One region of the Streptosporangium brasiliense genome, then DNA from elsewhere that is predicted to be linked to it. Evidence: riboswitches for the same ligand, from Rfam matches in the RefSeq annotation. Region 1 holds a riboswitch; each other region holds the start of a gene.
What was found. Region 1 has a riboswitch for cyclic di-AMP ahead of J2S55_RS26840 (coiled-coil domain-containing protein). Riboswitches for the same ligand answer to the same signal wherever they lie in the genome.
Positions count from the first base shown of each region.

Region 2: linked by a shared signal. The riboswitch ahead of J2S55_RS04850 (C40 family peptidase) and the one ahead of J2S55_RS26840 (coiled-coil domain-containing protein) in region 1 are both predicted to bind cyclic di-AMP.
Region 3: linked by a shared signal. The riboswitch ahead of J2S55_RS23665 (C40 family peptidase) and the one ahead of J2S55_RS26840 (coiled-coil domain-containing protein) in region 1 are both predicted to bind cyclic di-AMP.

Region 1 covers NZ_JAUSRB010000002.1:3,948,147-3,952,885, forward strand. Annotated here, with positions in the region: gene J2S55_RS26835 (fibronectin type III domain-containing protein) at 1-1,059, opposite strand, end outside; gene J2S55_RS26840 (coiled-coil domain-containing protein) at 1,794-2,765, opposite strand; cyclic di-AMP (ydaO/yuaA leader) riboswitch at 2,807-2,942, opposite strand; gene galT (galactose-1-phosphate uridylyltransferase) at 3,014-4,093, opposite strand; gene J2S55_RS26850 (DeoR/GlpR family DNA-binding transcription regulator) at 4,090-4,739, opposite strand, start outside.
Region 2 covers NZ_JAUSRB010000001.1:1,091,761-1,096,499, forward strand. Annotated here, with positions in the region: gene J2S55_RS04840 (C40 family peptidase) at 35-991, shown strand; gene J2S55_RS04845 (hypothetical protein) at 1,274-1,654, shown strand; cyclic di-AMP (ydaO/yuaA leader) riboswitch at 1,903-2,061, shown strand; gene J2S55_RS04850 (C40 family peptidase) at 2,207-2,662, shown strand; gene J2S55_RS04855 (hypothetical protein) at 2,769-3,554, shown strand; gene J2S55_RS04860 (M48 family metallopeptidase) at 3,551-4,739, shown strand, end outside.
Region 3 covers NZ_JAUSRB010000002.1:3,266,650-3,271,388, reverse strand. Annotated here, with positions in the region: gene J2S55_RS23675 (branched-chain amino acid aminotransferase) at 1-925, opposite strand, end outside; gene J2S55_RS23670 (3-isopropylmalate dehydrogenase) at 1,099-2,145, opposite strand; cyclic di-AMP (ydaO/yuaA leader) riboswitch at 2,314-2,541, shown strand; gene J2S55_RS23665 (C40 family peptidase) at 2,529-3,173, shown strand; gene J2S55_RS23660 (hypothetical protein) at 3,237-3,359, opposite strand; gene serA (phosphoglycerate dehydrogenase) at 3,672-4,739, opposite strand, start outside.

The DNA of each region.
Region 1 (4,739 bases):
CTCCATCTGCTCGAACCGGACCCAGACGTTGACCTCTCCGGTGTCCACGTTGACCCGCATCTCCGCGGCCTTGGCCCCTCCGAAGCTCACCACCGGCGCGGTCGTGTCGCCGGGAGCCACGTAGTACTGCTGGCCCACCTGGATGTCCGAGCCTGGCCCTGCCCTGTTGACCGCTACCGCGGTGACGGAGTGGATGCCCTCGACCAGTGATGCGGAGATCTCCGCGCTGAAGCCGTGGTCCGTGCCATAGGCGGGATATCCGGCGAGGACGTCGTCGTCCGACGGTCCGTCAGCCGTGACGGTGGTGATCAGCCGGCCGTCGTCCAGGATCCTCACCTGAACCGGATCGGCGGTGTCGGGGTCGATGGCCCAGCCTGTGACGGTGACTTTCCCGTCGCCCTCCCACCCCAGGCCGGTCATGGCCCCGATCGGGTCGGCGACCGTGAAACCCGCGCACATCTCCGGGCCGGGCACGGTGGCCGTGTGATCATAGAGCGTCACGCAGACGGTGTTCCGTCCAGGATTGGCGATCGGCACCATCAGGTCGAAGCCATGGCGGTCGCCTGTCCCCCAATGTGCGACATCGGGCCGATAGGCGTCAGCGGTGGTCCACCAGGACGATGTCCTGTTGTAGACCAGCACCTGGCTGGGCGCGGTGGCCGAGGCGTCGTCCATGGCCCAGCCGACGACTTTCACCTGGTTTCCCCACCCCGGCTGGTGCTCGACCCTCTCCAGCTCGCCGTACGGAGCCGATGCGAGGGTCAGGGACGGGGCTCTGCCCTCGACGAGCTTGCGCACTCGGGCGGGCCGCTTGAACCCCTCGGGTGGCGCGGCGGTGATGTGCAGGTCCACCAGGCCGTCCGGTGACCCCTTCCGCTTCTCCTCCGCCTTCTCCCTCCGCTTCTCCCGCTCCGTCCCCTTTCCGTCGGGCGGCGCCGCCTGGGCGGACGGCGCTGCCCGCGCACCGGCATGCACGACAGTGGCCGTGGACACCAGGAGCAGCGGGATCAGCAGTACAGCCGCGAGTCCGTGGATCTTTCTCCGGAACAACCTGTCCATCCTTCATCCCTTCATCGGGGCGATCTCTGACAGGGAGCCGATCCGCCGTGCCGGGCACGGATGGCTGCGCTCCGCGGCCGTGCAACCGGCTTGGGTCCCCCTCACCACGCACCCCTCAAGCAGCTCCGCCAAGGCCGATCGATCAGGGGCCGATTGTCGCGGCACGCACTGGAAACCGACTGGAGGCCACTGGGACCGCCGGAAAGCCTGTCCGGGCGGCGCTGCCGGCCATGTGACAGCGCGTGCGCTCCAGCAGCGCCGTCCGCACTCTGGGGAGGCTGCCTGGGGTGTCCAGCGACTTCAGGACAGCCGGGGACACAACCCGACAGAGCGTCTGGGAGAGAAGAAGGTAGATACATGGAGGCGTCGCAGGAAGTGCTCAACGAGCACTACTCGCCCCAAGTCGCTGCAAGTCGCCGTGTGGGATACGCCCACAAGCCGGCTGTCCGGGAACAGTCGGGCGCCCCGGCCTGCGCCCGCGCGGCATCGTCCACGCGCGTGGGCAGGTCAAGCCGCTCGGCGGCAAGCAGGAGCGCGTCCTCGCTCCGCCGAGGGGCGGCAAGCCGCGTGACGTCCCGCTTCCGGAAGTGTCGCGCTGCGGCTCGCCGCCCGCATCAAGGTCGCCGCGTGTCCGTCAGGACCGTCGCCACAGCGGCGCAGGCGCAGGCGCAGGTCAGGTCAGGTCAGGTCAGGACAGGACAGGACAGGACGGGACGGGACAGGGCAGCAGGACGCTAGTACATCGAGATGTGCGTGTGGTCGAAGTGGTTGGCGGTGACGCCGCCGCGGTCGGACATGGGACGCCAGCCGGAGCCGGAGTTGATGCGCTGGCGCCAGATCACGTATTTGACGCCGAGGCTGGCCCTGTTCTTGACGGCCCAGGCGGCGATCTCGTCGCCGAGCTTGACGTGGGCGGCCGAGGGCATCGAACCGCCGGTGCTCATCATGAAGTCGCAGGCGCGGCCGAGCGGGTGTTCGCCGCCGTCGTTCACGGCCCGGTAGCAGCCGACCGTGTAGGGCAGGGCGAAGCGCTTCTCGATGGCCTCGCGCATGATCCGGGTGCGGTCGGTGATGTTGTCGGCGCCCGTGGGCAGTTGGGGCGCCCAACTGCCGTCGGCCCGGCGGCCGGAGCCCGTGGGGACGAGCGCGTCGAGTTTCTTCTCGATGGCGTCGATCAGCTTCTCGGCCTCCTTGCGCTGGGTGGCCACCGCCGCGGCCTCCTGGCCGATCTGCTCGGTGAGCCCGGCCGCCTTCTCCGCCGCCTGTTTCTTCAGGTCCCGGCTCTGGGCGAAGCCCTGCAGGTAGGCGCTCTGCTGGGCGGTGAGCTGCTGCATGATCGCGGCGCCGCCCATGTCGACGTTGGTGGAGAACAGCAGGGACGGCAGGTCGCCGGTGCTGCTCTGGTAGCGGAGCTGGGCGATGGAGTCGACCTGCTTGTCGGCCTCCTGGTAGGCGGTCTCGGCCTTGCGCAGGTCCGCCTTGGCGACCACCTCCGCGGCCTGGGCCTTCCTGAGGGACTCGCGCTTGGCGGCGTAGGTCTCGATGAGCGTGTCGACCCGCTTGTTCAGGTCGGCCAGTTCGGCGCGGAGCTGGGACTCCTTGGGTTTGGGGGCCGCGCTGCCCGCGGTCTTGGGCTTGGGGGCCGCGCTGCCCGCGGTCGCCGTGCCGGAGGTGAACGCGAGGACCGAAACCACGGAAATGGTCAAGGCCGCATGGCGACGGAACGTGGGGGATAGAGCCGCCACGACTCTCCTCTCCATCCGCCTACCGGGTTAGCTGACGGGTTCGGGCTGGAGGAAGCCCTTCCACCGAAGTGGTTCACCCCAAGTGCGGTGGTTCCCCGGCTCCCGGGCGACGCGCCCGGAATTAGGCATTTCGGACATCAGGTCCGATGTGTGAGGATAGTAGTGGTAAACCCCAGGTAACGCGACCCCAATCTGAGACTAATAAGTGATCATCCTGTGACAACTTCTCGCAAAAGGCGCGCCGCCTCCTCGGGAAGGACGTCGTTCACGAAAGCCCCCATGGCCGACTCCGACCCGGCGAGATACTTCAGCTTGTTCGGCGCCCGCCGGATGCTGAACAGCTCCAGGTGCGCATAGGAGAGGTCGCGCCCGACGTTCACCGGCGCCTGGTGCCAGGCCGCGACGTACGGCATGACCACGCCGTACAGCCCGTCCAGGCGGCGCAGCACCTCCGTGTAGAGCGGACCGAACGCCGCGCGCTCGGCGGGCTCCAGCGCGCCCAGGTCGGGGACCTGGCGGTGCGGGTAGAGGTGGACCTCCACGGGCCAGCGCGCCGCGGCGGGGACGAAGGCCGTCCAGTGCTCGTTCGAGGCGACCACGCGGATCCCGGCCTCCCGCTCGGCGGCCAGCACGTCGGCGAACAGGTTGCGGCCGGTCCGCTCCCGGTGGCGTCCGGCCGCGGCGAGGGAGAGCTTGGTGCGCGGGGTCACGTAGGGGTAGGCGTAGATCTGGCCGTGGGGGTGGGCCAGGGTGATCCCGATCTCCGCCCCCCGGTTCTCGAAGCAGAACACCTGCTCCACGCCCGGCATCGCCGACAGCTCCGCCGTACGGTCGATCCACGCCTCCATGACCAGCTCGACCTGGTCGGCCGAGAGCGCGGAGAAGGAGGAGTCGTGATCGGAGGTGAAGCAGACCACCTCGCACCGCCCGGCCCCCGGACGGACCTCGCTCAACCCTCCGACCTGGTGGTATTCGCCGATCTGGGAGGAGAAGGAGGGGAAGCGGTTCTCGAAGACGACCACGTCGTAGGAGGCTGAGGGGACCTCGGTCAGGTGGCCGGGGGTCGACGGGCACAGCGGGCACTCGCTCGCCGGGGGGAGGAAGGTGCGGCCCTGGCGGTGCCCGGCCACCGCGATCCACTCCTCGGTGAGCGGGTCGTAGCGCAGCTCGGAGGCCGCGGGGCGGGGCGGCAGGTCCCGCTGGTCGATCGCACCGCGGTCGGCACTGTCCTGCCGGTCGAAGTAGAACAGTTCCCGGCCGTCGGCCAGGTGGGTGATGGTGCGCTTCATCGGCTCAGCGCCTCGCTCTCCTGCTGCGGCTCGGTGATGATCAGCTCGCGCACCTGGGCGGTGAGCTCGTCGCGGGCTTCCTCCGGCAGGCCGGAGTCGGTGATCACCACATGGGCCTGGGCCAGCTCGGCGATCGTGCTGATCCCCACCGTCCCCCACTTGGTGTGGTCGGCGAGCACCACCAGGCGGTGCGCGGAGGCGACCAGCTCGCGATTGGTCTCCGCCTCCAGCAGGTTGGGCGTGGTGAACCCGGCGCGGGCGCTCATCCCGTGCACGCCGAGGAACAGGGTGTCCACATGGAGCCCGCGGATCGCCGCCACGGCCACCGGCCCGACCAGCGCGTCGGAGGGGGTGCGGACGCCGCCGGTCAGCACGACGGTGCGGTCCGGGCGGGGGGAGCGGTGGAAGACGTCGGCGATCCGGATCGAGTTGGTGATCACCGTCAGGTCGGGCACGTCGACCACGGAACCGGCCAGTGTCCAGGTCGTGGTCCCGGCCGACAGTGCGATGGCCGTGCCGGGCCGGACGAGCTGGGCCGCGTGCCGGGCGATCGCCTCCTTCTCCGGCTGCTGGCGCACCGACTTGGCGGCGAAGCCGGGCTCCTCGGTCGAGCCGGGGCCGGCGACGGTGGCCCCGCCGTGCACCT
Region 2 (4,739 bases), on a different contig from region 1:
GGCCGTGGCAGGTATGCCGGTTGGATTCAGGCGGATGCCGATGGCCGCAGGGCTGGCCCTCGCGCTGCTCCTGCTGCCGGTCGGCGGGGCTCTCGCCGAGCCGAAACCGACGGTCGCTCAGGCCAAGAAGAAGCTGGACAAGCTCAACGAGCAGGCCGACAAGGTCGTCGAGAAGTACAACCAGGCCGGCGAGAAGCTGAAGAAGGCCCGGAAGAAGTACGAGACGCTCAACACCGATCTCACGCGTCAGAACGCCAAGGTCGCCGGGCTCCGCCAGGAGCTGGTCACGATGGCCGTCAGCAGCTACCAGCTCGCCGGTGTGACCGGCTGGCAGGGTCTGATGAGCCAGCCCGACCCCGGGCTGCTGCTGGGCGGCCTGGCCAGGGCCGAGCAGATGTCCGCCGCCCGCGCCCGCTCCCTGGAGGCCTTCGACGAGGCCAACAAGGCGCTGCGCGACAACCGCGACAAGGCCAAGGTCGCCCTGGGCGAGGCCGACGCGACACGCGACGAGCTGGCCGCGGAGAAGGCCAAGGTCGAGAAGATGGTCAGGGCCCAGACCAAGCTGCTGCGCGAGCTCGGCACCTTCAAGACCGGCAACCCCAACAGCACCGGGATCCAGTACAAGGGCCCGGCCTCGGGCAACGCCCGGGCCGCCCTGGACTTCGCCTTCGCCCAGATCGGCAAGCCGTACCAGTACGGAGGCACGGGTCCGGGCGGCTGGGACTGCTCCGGCCTCGTCCAGGCGTCCTGGCGCAGCGGCGGCGTCAGCCTCCCCCGCACGACCTGGGAGCAGTGGAGCTGGGGCGCGAGCCGCAAGGTCTCACTGAGCGAGCTCCAGGCCGGAGACCTCATCTTCAGCGAGGGCCTGGGCCACGTGAGCATCTACGCCGGCAACGGCCGGATCGTCCACGCCCCGCAGACCGGAGACGTCGTCAAGGTCGTCCCCCTGTCGGCCTACGGCCGCCGCCTGGTCGGGGCCGTCCGCCCCTGACGGCCGGTCTCCCGGAGCAGCCGCCCGCTGTTCTTGCCCGCCGGGCGCCTGCGCTTGTTCTTGACCGCCGGGCGCCTGCGATGGCTGTCCGTCCCTGATGGCCTCTCCTGGAGCGTCCGTCCGCCCCGACCGCCGGTCTCCCGGAGTGTCCGGCCGCCCCTGACAGCCAGGCGCTTGGAGCAGCCGGCCGCTCCGGGCCAGGCGTACGGCCCTGCCTCAGGTCCGCCGGACGCCCCTCGCCGCGGCTCTCGTGAGAGGCGTCCGCGTTCAGCGGAGGCGTCGATGCCTCGCGCGGCCGCCCGGGACCCGGGAGGTCTGGCGGCCACCACCGCCACGGCCTACGACACGGCGGGCCGGACCGCCGGGACTACCCGGCCCGGGGGCGTGGGGCGGGCCCCGCCCCCGGCCGTGCTCTCCCACGACCCGGGCACCGGCAGGGTGCTGGAGGAGCGGCGAGTCGACGGCGCGGGCACGTTCACCGCCCGCTACGGCGAGGAGGGGGTCTTCGACGCCGACGCCGACGCCGACCGGAGCCGCCTGGCGGCGATCACCGCGGAGGCGGACAACGCCTGCGAGTCCTGGCCTGGCGACCCGCTCCGCCGACGGGGATCGAAGATCGCAATAAGTGTGACTGATGTTACAGAAAAGACGATCTTCACATGATGCTCAGGAGAATGTGACGAGAGTCATAACGGGATAAGAGAACCGCCTATCACGCAGGGATTACGGAACTTCGGAAGTTCTTATCGATCTCCATTTCCTTTGCATTGCTTTGCTGAAATTTGGGGATCGGAGTACCTTCTGGCGTCGCGGTGGCACGCCATGTCACCGCGATGGATGCCTGCCCGGAAGCCGGCATTCCGCTAAAGAATCCAACTGGCCGCCGCTCCCCTGAGGGGTCGGACCCCACCCGCGGCGGCCTGCCGAATCCGTGCAGCCAGGAGGCATGGAACCGGGGACCCAAGGGCCCTCAAGGTATGGCCAGGGGTGAATCGGCATATGTCATGCCGTAGGGCGACTTCCCCGCCCGAATCCGTCAGCTAACCCGGTAGGCATCAGTGGAAGTCCCAAGGAGAAATCCTGTCTACCACCCTGCGTAACCCTCGTCTGTCGCGCCTTGCCCGCCTTTCCCTCGGCGGTGTCGCACTCACCCTGACCGCCTCCTCCGGAGCGGTCGCGCTGGGCTCCGCGGCGGCACAGGCGGAGACGGACAACGTGCATGTCATCCAGGTCAAAAGCACCGCGAAGGCCGCCAAGGCCGGGACGGGCAGGACCAGGAAGGCCGGCACGAGCAAGGTCGCACGACAGAAGGCGAAGGCGGCCAAGGCCGTCTCGGCGGCCACGAAGCAGATCGGCGATCCGTACCGGTGGGGAGCCTCCGGTCCCGGCGCGTTCGACTGCTCCGGGCTCGTCCAGTACGCGTGGCGCAAGGCCGGCGTCTCCCTCCCCCGGATCACGCACAGCCAGTACCGCGCCGTCAGGAAGAAGGTCTCGTGGCGCAGCCTGCGCCCCGGTGACCTGCTGTTCTTCTACGGCAAGGGCCACGTGGGCATGTATGTCGGCAAGGGCAAGATGGTCCACTCGCCGAGCAGCGGCAAGACGGTCCGGACCGTGCGGCTGAAGGGGTACTACAAGTCCTCCTTCGCCGGAGCGGTCCGCCCCGGCGGCTGACGGAGGGAATCGGCCCCGCCCATCCCCGGTGGATGGACGGGGCCGCTCCATGTCCGTCGAGTGGATGGACGGGCCGCTCCGTGTCCGTCGAGTAGCATCGACTCATATGTCCGCCCCGAGAGGGCGCCGCGCCGTGCTCACCGGGATGCTGGCGCTGATGGGCGCCGGCCTGACCGCCGGAGCGGGACCGCTCCCGCAGCGGACGCGCGACCCCTGGCCCGGCTCCGCCACCATGGTCCGCGGCGAGCACTCCGTCGTGATCGGCCACCACGTCCCCCGGGCCGACCTCCGCGACCTGGCGTCGCGGGCCGACCGCGCCGGCCGCGCCGTCGGGCGGATCTGGGGGCCGGTCCGGCCGGTGATCCTCTTTCCCGCCACCGACGCCGAGGCGGCGGCGCTCGCGGGCGCCGGGAGCACCGGCGGCCTGGCCGCGATGGCCACCGCCGACCGGGTGATCGTCCTGCCGTCGGGCTACGCGGAGCTCAGCGAGGTCGGCCGGGACGTGGTGATCGCCCACGAGCTCACGCACGTGGCCACCGGCGCGACCAGGGGCGGCCGGGTGCCGGCGTGGCTGTCGGAGGGGTTCGCCGACTACGTGGGATACCGCGACGCCGGGATCGGGGTCCGCGAGGCCGCCGCGGAGCTGGCCGAGGAGGTGCGCGCGGGCACCCTGCCCGCCCGGCTGCCGGAGGCCGCCGACTTCGCCCCCGGCGCGCCGCGGCTGGCGCAGTCCTACGAGGAGGCCTGGCTCGCCTGCCGCTACATCGCGGAGCGCTTCGGCGAGAAGGCGCTGGTGAGGCTCTACGGTAGCGATGTCGGCAGCGCACTGGGCCTGTCGCGGGCGGAGCTCACCGCCGCCTGGCGTGACCACCTCCGGAGGGAACTGGCATGACGACGGTCGTGACGGAGGCGCGCCCGGGGGTCCGGGCGGCCGGGTGGGCGCTGGCCGCCCTCGGCGTGGCCACGCTGGCGATCGTGGCGCTGACCACGCCCTGGCGGGCCCTGCCCGCCGCGGCCCCGCCCGTCGCCCCGGACCCGGCCCGGGACTTCACCCCCGACCAGATCGCCCGCTCCGAGGCCTTCGACGCCGTGCTCAGCGCGCCCGCCTACCTGTCGCTGGGCCTGACCCTGGTGGTGGCCGGGCTTCTGGTGGCCACCCCGCTGGGCGCGCGGCTGCTGGGCCGGCTGCGGGGGCCGTGGTGGCTGCGGGTGCTGCTCGGCGTCCTCGCGCTGTCGGCGGCGACGCAGATCCTGCGCTGGCCACTGGGCATGTGGTCGGAGACCTACCTGCGCGAGTTCGGCCTGTCCACCCAGCACTGGCCGGACTGGACGGCCGACCGGCTCAAGAACATCGGCATCCAGGCCGGGCTGAGCGCGATCATGGTGCTCGCGGTGGTGGCGCTGGCGCGCCGCTACCGGCGCTGGTGGATCCCCGCGGCCGTCGGCGCGTTCGTGCTGACCGTGGCCGCCTCCTTCACCTACCCGGTGCTGATCGAGCCGGTCTTCAACGACTTCACGCCGATGCCCGCCGGACAGCTCCGCGACGACCTGCTCGCCATGGCCGACCGCGACGGCGTGCCCGTCGAGGACGTCCTCGTCGCCGACGCCTCCCGGCGGACCACCGCGCTCAACGCCTACGTCTCCGGGTTCGGCGCGACCCGCAGGATCGTGGTCTACGACACGCTGCTGCGGGCCCCCGCGGACGAGGTCGAGCTGGTGGTCGCGCACGAGCTGGGCCACGCCAAGGCCGGTGACGTGCTGTACGGCACGCTCGTCGGCGGCCTGGGCGCGGCCTGCGGGGCGTGCCTGCTCTATCTGGTGACGTCCTGGGGGCCGGTACGGCGGCGCACCGGGATCGCCTCGGTGGCCGACCCGAGGGCGGCCGGCCTGCTCGTGGGGCTGCTGAGCCTGGCCACGGTCCTGTCCGGGCCGGCGCAGAACCTGGTCAGCAGGCACATCGAGGCCCGCGCCGACGCGCACGCGCTGGACCTGACCAGGGACCCGGCGGTGTTCGTGTCCATGCAGAAACGGCTGTCGGTCACCAACATCTCGGACCTGTCGCCGGACGGCGTCGAAT
Region 3 (4,739 bases), 680 kb from region 1:
CGCAGGCGAAGACCTCGGTGAGCTCGCCGGACTCGCAGCCCGCCTGCCACTCCTCGATCGACAGGCGCCCCTCCTCGGCGGTCAGGCCCAGCTCGGAGGCGAGGGCGAGGATCGAGTCGCGGGTGATGCCGGGCAGGAGCGTGCCGGTGAGGGCCGGGGTGAGCAGGCGGTCGCCGTAGACGAAGAACAGGTTCATCCCGCCCATCTCCTCGACGTAGCGGTGCTCGGCCGCGTCGAGCCAGACCACCTGGTCACAGCCCTGCTCGACGGCCTGGCGCTGGGCGACGAAGGCCGCCGCGTAGTTGCCGCCGCACTTGGCGAAGCCGGTGCCGCCGGGGGCGGCGCGGGTGTATTCGGTGGACAGCCAGACCGAGACGGCCTTGCTGCCGCCGAAGTAGGCGGCCGCCGGGGAGGCGATCACCATGTAGCGGTAGGACCGGGACGGGTAGTTGACGCCGAGCGCGGCCTGCGTGGCGATCATGAAGGGGCGCAGGTAGAGGCTGTGCCCCGGGGTGGTGGGGACCCACTCGCGATCGGTCTGGACGAGGAGCTCCAGCGACTCGACGAACGCCTCCTCGGGCAGCTCCGGCATGGCCATCCGCACCGCCGACTGGTTGAAGCGGGCGGCGTTGGCGTAGGGCCGGAAGGACGCGATCGCGCCGCTCTCCTGACGGTAGGCCTTCAGGCCCTCGAAGAGCTCCTGGGCGTAGTGGAAGACCGCGGTCGCCGGGTCCAGGCTCAGCGGGCCGTACGGCGTGAGCCGCGCGTCGTGCCAGCCCTCCCCCTCGGTGTAGTCGATCGAGATCATGTGATCGGTGAATGCCTGCCCGAACCCGGGGCTCGCCAGTACCTGCTCACGCTCGGCTGCGGTGCGAGCGTGGTCGGAGAGCTGCACGTCGAAGCTGAGCTTCTGAGCGGTGGTCATGGCGGAGATCCTTCTCTTGAGGCGGTCTGCCCTTGGGTCCATTCTGCGGTGGACCCAGGTAACGGGAAACTACTGCATCTGTGTCGAAAACCGGCACTGCCGGGATAAAACGAAGACGCGCCTGGCAGCTTCTGTGAGCCGCCAGACGCGTCTGGGTGGGGGAGGCGGCTCTGTCAGCCGGCTACTCGGGCGGTGATGTCGTCACCGATCTCGTGAGTGGTCCGGCCGGTCCAGCCGGTGAGCCGCTCGACCAGGTCGTCGGCGACGGCCTGCTCGACCTTGGCGGCCTCGTCGGCCAGCCCGAGGTGGTCCAGGAGCATGGCGACCGACAGGATCGTGGCGGTCGGGTCGGCCTTGCCCTGGCCCGCGATGTCGGGGGCGCTGCCGTGGACCGGCTCGAACATGCTCGGCGCGGTCCGGTCGGGGTTGATGTTGCCGCTGGCCGCCAGGCCGATGCCGCCGGCGACGGCGGCGCCGATGTCGGTGATGATGTCGCCGAAGAGGTTGTCGGTGACGATCACGTCGAACCGCTCCGGCTGGGTGACGAAGAACATCGAGGCCGCGTCGACGTGGCAGTAGTCGGTCTGGACGTCGGGGTATTCCAGGCCGACCCGGTCGAACGTGCGGGCCCAGAGGTCACCGGCGTAGGTGAGCACGTTGGTCTTGTGGACCAGCGTCAGCTTCTTGCGGGGACGGGCGAGCGCCTTGTCGAAGGCGTAGCGGACGACGCGCTCGACGCCGAAGGCGGTGTTCAGCGACTCCTGGGTGGCGACCTCGTGCGGGGTGCCGCGGCGCAGCACGCCGCCCGCGCCCGCGTAGAGGCTCTCGGTGCCCTCACGGACGACGACCATGTCGATGTCCTCGGGGCGGGCCTTGCCCAGCGGGGTCTCGACGCCGGGGAAGAGCTTGACCGGACGGAGGTTGACGTAGTGGTCGAGCTCGAAGCGGAGCCTGAGCAGCAGGTCGCGCTCCAGGATGCCCGGCGGCACGCTGGGGTCGCCGATCGCGCCGAGCAGGATCGCGTCGTATCCGCGCAGCTCGTCCAGGACCGCGTCGGGAAGGGTCTCACCGGTCCGGTGGTAGCGCTTGGCGCCGAGATCGTAGGTGACGGTCTCCACCTTCGTGCCGACCGCTTCGAGCACCTTCAGGCCCTCGGTGACGACCTCGACTCCGATCCCGTCCCCGGGGATGACTGCCAGACGAATGTTGCGCGAATCCATGCAGGCACCTTACCGGTCCGTCTCGGTAATCGAACACCGATCTCACCCATCGGACATTTTCGCGCGTACGGGACCTCATGATCCACAGCAGTCTCGACCCCTGTGATCCCTTTGTCCGCTTTTGCGACGTATTGACCCTTTCGTTAAGTTTCGTTATGGTCCTCTGCATTCGAACCGATGCCTAATCCGCCGGGCCGTCCCCCCTTCGGCCTGCGCGGAGCCGGGGAACCACTTCCGGGACCCACGGCCGCCCAGGACTCCGCGCTTCGCCTGGCGGAGCCATGTCCTGAGCCGCCTTCACGGATCCCTTGGGGCGAATCAGCGCTTCGCGCGCCGTAGGGCGGCCTCCACGCCCGAGCCCGACAGCTAACCCGGCCGGCCCTATGGAAGGAACCATCCTGTCCGGCAAGATTCGCCCCCGCGTCCTGTCCCTGCTCGTCGCCGGCACCGCCGTGCTCGCGACCCCGTCTCTCGCGCTGGCCGACTCCCCCAAGGCCGACTCTCCCAAGGCCCCCGCCCCCGCCCCCGTCACCGCCACCGCGCCGCTCACCGGGCCCAAGCTCAAGGAGATCATCACCAAGGATGCTCCCGTGCCCGCCTGGAAGAAGGCCGTGAAGTGGGCCATGTCCAAGCGCGGCACGCCCTACGTCTGGGGCGGCACCGGCAACGGCGGCTTCGACTGCTCCGGCCTGATGCTCCGCGCCTACGGCGCCGCCGGGATCAAGCTGCCCCGCGTGGCCGCCGCCCAGTACGCGGCGTTCTCCAAGAAGGTCTCCTGGAAGAACCTCAAGCCCGGCGACCTCGTCTTCTTCCACAATCTCGGGCACGTCGGCATGATCACCAAGCCGGGTTACATGGTCCACGCCCCGCAGACCGGCGACGTGGTCAAGGAGGAGAAGCTCAACTCCTGGCGTCGCAGCACGTTCGTCGGCGGCGTCCGCCCCGACCGCACGGGCGTCAAGCTCGCCGCCGAACAGGCCAAGCTCGCGGCCCAGCCCGCCCCCACGATGCTCCAGGCCACCCCCTGATCCCCGGAGGGCGCCGGTCACCCGGACCGGCGCCCCGCGGGTCGGAATGAGAGCCCTACCCGGCTAGCGGGTGGGAGCGCCCCCGTTGTCGCGGCGGTCCAGGGCGGTCTGGAGCGCGTCGGCGGCCTCGTCTTCGGCGTCTTCGGGACGGTTCCAGGGATACATGTCGTACATGGCGATTCTCATCTCGGTCGCATGCGGGCAGGGAGAGATGGTCCGGACTCCGGTCACGGATCGGACCGGGCCTGAGTGCCGCGGGTCCGGATCGCGGACCGGCGGCGCGGGGCCGGCGTGCGCCGCCACACCGCGGCGGGCTGCCGGCCTGCCCTGTCAGGCCCCGCCGCGGCAGGTAATGAGTGCGAGAACCTGGCGCATTTCCTGCCAGGTTACCTGCCCGTACGGACACCGTCCCGCACTCCGTACACACTTCTCACATGCTGAGACGCACAACGGCTGCCGCCCCCGGCTTCCCGGGGACGGCAGCCGTCGCCGTACGCGCTAGTCGGCCAGGTCGACCGAGCGGCCGCTGTCGGCGCCGATCTCGGCGCCGATCACGTCGAGCACGTCGGCCGGGATGGCGGAGTCGACGGTCAGCGCGATGAGGGCCTTGCCGCCCTTCGCGTCCCGGGCCACCTGCATCGAGGCGATGTTGATGCTGTGGTCGCCGAGGATGCGGCCGACGACGCCGACGATGCCGGGGCGGTCGGTGTAGGTGAAGAACGACAGGTGGTCGGTCGGCTCGATCTCCATCTGGTAGCCGTTGACCTCGACGATCTTGGTGATCTGACGCGGGCCCGACAGGGTGCCCGAGACCGAGACCGTGCGGCCGTCGGCCAGCACGCCGCGGACGGTGACGACGTTGCGCCAGTCGGGGCTCTCGGAGCTGGTGACCAGCTCGACGGTCACGCCGCGGTCCTTGGCCAGGAGCGGGGCGTTGACGTAGGTGACCGAGTCTTCGACCACGTCGGTGAAGATGCCCTTGAGCGCCGCCAGCTCCAGCACGCGGACGTCCTGGGAGGCGATCTCACCGCGGACCTCGACGTCGAGCCTGGTGGCGACCTCGCCCGCGAGGGCGGTGAAGACCCGGCCGAGCTTCTCGGCCAGCGGCAGGCCCGGCTTGACGTCCTCGGCGACGACGCCGCCCTGGACGTTGACCGCGTCCGGCACGAACTCCCCGGCGAGGGCGAGCTTCACGCTGCGCGCGACCTGGGTGCCGGCCTTCTCCTGGGCCTCGTGGGTGGAGGCGCCCAGGTGCGGGGTGACGACGACCTGGTCCAGCTCGAACAGCGGGCTGTCGGTGACCGGCTCCTTGGGGAAGACGTCGATGCCGGCGCCGGCGACGCGGCCTTCCTTGATCGCCGAGTAGAGCGCGTTCTCGTCGATGATGCCGCCGCGGGCGACGTTGATCAGGCGCACCGACGGCTTGACCGTGTGGAGCTCCTTGTCACCGATGAGCCCGATGGTCTCCTTGGACTTGGGCAGGTGCACGGTGATGAAGTCGGCCTCGCGCAGGGCCTCCTCCAGCGAGACCAGGCGGACGCCCATCTGCGCGGCGCGGGCCGGCTG